One region of the Klebsiella africana genome, then DNA from elsewhere that is predicted to be linked to it. Evidence: predicted binding sites of a transcription regulator. Region 1 holds the regulator's gene; the other holds the start of a gene.
What was found. The regulator Fur, encoded in region 1, represses iron uptake genes when iron is present. The targets are predictions, from matches to a motif close to ATAATAATGAGAACNACTATCAA.

Region 1 (2,986 bases):
TTACAATTTAATTAATTGTTAAATTTGTAATTGGAATGTAGGCGGTGATGGCGGTGGGGCGCTATGGCGTAGCGCTAAAGAGGGGTTTAGTGAGCATAAAGGGTGGCGCCCGGCCAGCGGTCAGACTCTACCAGCTGACGCATAACTTTGCTCAGTATTACCCGTGCGGCAAGGCCTGCCGGGGTGAGTTCATCATCGGACAGGCTGACCAGAAAGTTGGGGCGACTGAGTACCGGATTGACGACGTCGATCACTCTCAGCGCCTGGTGGTCGAGATGGGAGATAGCGGCCCCGGGCTGCAGGGTGGCCCCCAGTCCGCTGCGCACGGCCTGCATCAGCAGGGCCAGGCCGTCGATCTCCGCCACCACCTCAACGCTGATATGATGCTGCTGGCAAACCGCCTCCAGCCTGCCGCGCAGACCGTGGCCCTGGCTTGGCATAATCAACGGCAGGGAGGTGAGCTGGTCAGGGGTGATATGGTCATCCTGAAGAGGGGCTAGCAGCGCATGGGTGCCAATCAGGAACAGGCGCTCTTCCAGCACCGGTCTGGCGCTCCAGCGCAGGATCTTCTCCTGCTGGAAAACGATAGCTAAATCGAGCTGGCGAGTGTTGATCATCCGTTCCAGATTGCCGGAAAGGCTTTCAACCAGATGCAGACGCACGTCGGGGTAGCTTTCGCGCATCGCATTGATGAACGGAACACCGAGAACGGAGGCGGTGCTGGGGGCCATGCCGACGCTGACGTGGCCCGACAGGCGCGCCTCGCGGGCGGCGAGGATGGCGTCATCGGCATGGCGCAGCGCCAGCTGCGCTTGTGAGTAGAAGGCGAGGCCCGCGCTGGTGGGCGTGACTCCGCGGGAGGTCCGCTGCAGCAGGCGAATGGCCAGTTCGTTTTCCAGGCGCGCGATCTGCTGGCTAAGCGCCGAGACACCGATATTGAGATCGAGCGCAGCTCGCCCCATGCTGCCGGTCTCAACAATGCGCACAAAGTAGCGTAGCTGGCGAAGTTCCATATCAACTCTCCGGACAAAGCGGGGGTGAGGAAGGTTACCCCAGAGGCGTGAGCGGGAAGCGCGGCAGAAGCGCCCATAAAAAAGCCAACCGGCAGGTTGGCTTTTCAGAGCAGACGAAGCGGGGAATTACTTTTCCACTGCGTCGTGGGCGTGTTCGTCCTCGCGGCAATCCCCTTCCGCACAGTGGCCGTACAGATACAGACTGTGGTTGGTCAGGCGGATGCCGTGACGGGAAGCGATTTCACGCTGGCGCGCTTCAATAGAGTCATCACTGAACTCGATCACTTTGCCGCAGTCGAGGCAGATCAGGTGATCGTGGTGATGCTGCTGGGTCAGTTCGAAAACGGATTTTCCGCCTTCGAAATTATGACGAGTCACGATGCCGGCGTCATCAAACTGGTTGAGGACGCGGTAAACGGTCGCCAGACCAATCTCTTCGCCCATGTCGATCAGGCGTTTATATAAGTCTTCCGCACTGACATGATGGTTATCCGGTTCCTGCAGCACTTCGAGGATTTTCAGTCGAGGAAGTGTGACTTTCAGGCCAGCCTTCTTTAATGCGGTATTGTTGTCAGTCATGCGGAATCTGTCCTGTTGCTAAACGATCTACTTCCTTCAACGGAAGTCATACAGAAATTAACCCGACGTAATGCGTCTCATTATAGAACTGCCATTGGTAAATGAAAACTGCAAGCATCAGGCCTGGTTTGCTGTCAAAAACGAGGCACCAGCTACAAACTGCGTCACGTGCCTCGTAGAATCAGAGGACATTGTACAGATATGTGATTAAAAGTTAAAAACTTGTAGCTATTAGTTTGATTGCTTTTGTCTATTAATGCGACGCAACTCAATAGTTACGCCGCTTAATCATCAGGCGTTTTTGATTTCTTCGAGGTGCAGCTCTTCGGCAACCTGCTTCACCCACTTCTCAACGCGCTCATTAGTCAGCTCCGGCTGGCGGTCTTCATCGATGGCGAGGCCGACGAAGTGGTCGTCATCCGCCAGGCCTTTGGAAGCCTCGAAATGATACCCCGCCGTCGGCCAGTGACCGACGATGGTCGCCCCGCGTGGCTCAATGATGTCGCGGATGGTGCCTAGCGCGTCGCAGAAGTATTCTGCGTAGTCTTCCTGGTCGCCGCAGCCGAACAGCGCCACCAGTTTGCCATTGAAGTCGATCTCTTCCAGCGTCGGGAAAAAGTCGTCCCAGTCACACTGTGCTTCACCATAGTACCAGGTCGGAATACCGAGCAGCAGGATGTCGTGGGCTTCCAGGTCTTCTTTGCTGCTTTTGGCAATGTCGTGAACATCAGCAACATCTTTACCAAGCTGCTTTTGAATCATTTTTGCAATATTTTCGGTGTTGCCGGTGTCGCTGCCAAAAAAGATGCCGATGATTGCCATGAGTAAAATAACCTCTTGAAACTTAAATGATGTGGTAGGGACGCGATGCCCATAGATAACGGCAATCATAGCAGAACAGGCAAGGGCGCGGAAACAGCAATCACGCCCGACTGCACACTCTGCTACATGAATGCGGTTTTTTCGCGGAAAGTTAGACTTTTCCCTGGCTGCGCAGGGCGGTTAATTGTGTCATCAGCATCTCTTCAATGAGATCGCTGCGGCTCATATTACGCGCTTCCGCCAGCTCGTTGAGCGCATCGACCGCATCAGCGTTGAGTTTTAACTCGACGCGCTTCAGCCCGCGAACCTTATCGCGTTTCAGCTGGTTACGTTTGTTGATGCGCAGTTGTTCATCGCGCGACAGCGGATTGGTTTTCGGTCTTCCCGGGCGACGCTCGTTTGCGAACAAATCTAATGTCGTACGGTCCGTTTGTTCTTTTGCCATGATTCTGAGTGACTTCGGGGAAACAAGCTGCCGGGCTCTAGCCGGCGCAGATAGCGCGCCATCATACATCAGGCGAACGGCTGCGCCAACGACCACGGGCATTCTGCGGCGCGGTCGGGCATATTTT
Region 2 (2,986 bases), 110 kb from region 1:
CTGAATCAGTAATGCAATAAGGTAAATACCGCCGAGGCTGACGGTTAACACGCCAACCGGCAGCTGCCAGGGCATAAACAGCCGCTGGGCGCCGTAATCGGCCAGCGCCAGCAGCAGCGCGCCGCACAGGGCCGACTGGGTCAGTCCCCAGCGGGCCGTGCCGCTCAGGCGGCGGGCGATATGCGGCGCCACCAGCGCGATAAATGAGATCGGCCCGGCCAGCGCCGTCGAGGCGGCGGTGAGCACCACCGCCACCAGCATCAGCAGCAGGCGCGAGCGCTCGACCTGCACCCCCAGCGCGCAGGCGGTATCGTCGCCCATCTCCAGCAGCCGCATCCGGCGAACCAGCAGGGCGCTGCCCACCAGCATCAGCAGGATCAGCGGCGCCGACGGCCAGGTTTTACTCCACGTCAGGCCGTTAAGCGATCCGGCGTTCCACAGGCCCGCAGAAAGGGCGGTCTCCAGCGAGGCGCGCAGCAGCAGCCAGGTGTTGAATGCCACCAGCATGGCGCGCACGCCGATGCCGATAATGATCAGGCGGAAGGTCTCGATCCCGTTGCGCCAGGCCAGCAGCCAGACCACCAGCGAGGTCAGCACCCCGCCGGTCATCGCCGCCAGGGCGATCGCCGTCAGGTTCTGGCCGAAGAGGACCATCGCCACCAGCACGCCGCTCCAGGCGCCGGTGTTAAAGCCCATCACGTCCGGGCTGCCGAGCGGGTTGCGGGTCAGCGACTGGAAAATAGCGCCGCTGACGCCGAGCGCGGCGCCGATGAGCAGCGCCATTAACACCCGCGGCAGCCGCCATTCGTTGACCACCATCGCGACGTTGCGCGGCGCATCGCCGAACAGCGCCGAGAATACCTGGTCAATCGTCAGGGGCACCGGGCCTTGCGCCAGCCCGAGCAGAGAAATTAGCAGACTGGCGGCCATCAACAGCAGGCAACTGGCGATCAGGCGGCGGGACGGGGCAATCACAGGCCACCTCCCCGCGGCTGGCGGCGCACCAGCCAGATCAGCACCGGCGCGCCGAGAAAGGCGCTCACCACCGATACCCGCAGTTCGCCGGGCACCAGCAGGCGGCCAATCACGTCGGCAAACAGCAGCAGGGCCGGGGTGGCAAGCAGGGTGACCGGCAGCGACCAGCGATGATCGGCCCCCACCAGCCAGCGCGCCATATGCGGCATCATCAGGCCGATAAACGCGATGGGGCCGACGACGGCGGTGGCGCTGCCGCACAGGACGGTGATGACGATCAGGCCGATCAGCTGGGTGCGGGCGACGCGGCTGCCGAGGGCGGTGGCGGTATCGTTGCCCAGGCTCAGGCTGTTAAGCGCCCGGCTCAGCAGCAGAGCGGCGATCCCCGCCACCACTACCGGCAGCAGGACAATTTTCAGCGTTTGCAGGGTGCGGATATCCAGCGAACCGGCCTGCCAGAAGCGCAGCTGATCGTAGACGTCCGGGTTGAGCAGGGCGATGCCGTTTGACAGCCCCTCGAGTACCGCCGCAAGGGCGACCCCGGCGAGGGTGAGGCGCACCGGGCTCAGCTGGCCGCCGCCCTGGCTGCCGGTGAAGGCCACCAGCAGCGAGGCGCAGAGCGCGCCGCAAAACGCCAGCAGCAGTTGCTCCTGCGGGGAAGTGATCCCGAACAGCGCCGCGCCGAGGACGATGGCGAAGCTGGCGCCGGAGTTGACTCCCAGCAGGCCGGGGTCGGCCAGCGGGTTGCGGGTGAGCGTTTGCATCAGCGCGCCGGCGAGACCGAGGGCGACGCCGGCCAGCAGACCGGCCAGAGTGCGCGGCAGGCGCGCGTCCAGCACGATGGTGCAGTCGGCGCTTTGACAGGTTCCGCTGAAGGCGGTGAATACCGTACCGATCGGCAACGATTTGGCGCCGATGGTCAGGCTAAGCACGGCGGCTAAGGCGAGTAACAGCAACAATCCGGGCACGGCGACAGAGCGTACCGCGGTCGTAGAAAACGACATAACTGACATCCCTGATATGATAATGATAGTAATTATCGTTATCGATTTTATTCAGCTATGGTAGCATGACCCACAGTAAAAAGGGTATTAAAAATAACGACAAGGCGCTGTAATGAACCGACAATCCTGGCTGCTCAATCTCAGCCTGCTGAAAACTCACCCGGCGTTTCGCGCCGTTTTTATCGCTCGCTTTATCTCTATTCTGTCGCTTGGCCTGCTGGGCGTGGCCATTCCGGTGCAGATCCAGATGATGACCCATTCGACCTGGCAGGTCGGGTTGTCGGTGACGCTGACCGGCGCGTCGATGTTTGTTGGTCTGATGGTGGGGGGCGTGCTGGCTGACCGCTATGAACGTAAACGCCTGATCCTGCTGGCGCGCGGTACCTGCGGCGTGGGCTTTGTCGGCCTGTGTCTGAACGCCCTGTTGCCGGAGCCGTCGCTGGCGGCGATCTACCTGCTGGGGATCTGGGATGGGTTCTTCGCCTCGTTGGGGGTGACCGCGCTGCTGGCGGCGACGCCAGCCCTGGTGGGGCGGGAAAACCTGATGCAGGCCGGGGCCATCACCATGTTGACGGTGCGCCTTGGCTCGGTGATTTCGCCGATGATCGGCGGCCTGCTGCTGGCCACCGGCGGCGTGGCGTGGAACTTCGGCCTGGCGGCGGCGGGAACGTTTATCACCACCTTAACTCTGCTGCGTCTGCCGCAGCTGCCGCCGCCTCCGCAGCCGCGCGAGCATCCGCTGCGCTCCCTGCTGGCGGGGCTGACCTTCCTCTGCCAGAGCCCGCTTATCGGCGGCATCGCGCTGCTCGGCGGTCTGCTGACCATGGCCAGCGCGGTGCGGGTGCTTTATCCGGCGCTGGCTGACGGCTGGCAGATGTCGGCCGGACAGATTGGCCTGCTGTACGCCGCTATTCCGCTCGGCGCGGCGCTGGGGGCGTTGACCAGCGGCCAGCTGGCCCAGACGGTGCGGCCGGGCGCGCTGATGTTGGCGACCACGGTGGGATCGT

Region 2: fepD (Fe(3+)-siderophore ABC transporter permease) is a predicted target of Fur. The motif match lies at 1,996-2,018, and genes of this name have one in related genera.

Annotation. Positions count from the first base shown of each region.
Region 1 covers NZ_CP084874.1:3,660,241-3,663,226, reverse strand. Annotated here, with positions in the region: gene tcuR (tricarballylate utilization LysR family transcriptional regulator TcuR) at 87-1,013, opposite strand; gene fur (ferric iron uptake transcriptional regulator) at 1,140-1,592, opposite strand; gene fldA (flavodoxin FldA) at 1,884-2,414, opposite strand; gene ybfE (LexA regulated protein) at 2,566-2,859, opposite strand.
Region 2 covers NZ_CP084874.1:3,769,227-3,772,212, reverse strand. Annotated here, with positions in the region: gene fepG (iron-enterobactin ABC transporter permease) at 1-975, opposite strand, end outside; gene fepD (Fe(3+)-siderophore ABC transporter permease) at 972-1,979, opposite strand; gene entS (enterobactin transporter EntS) at 2,092-2,986, shown strand, end outside.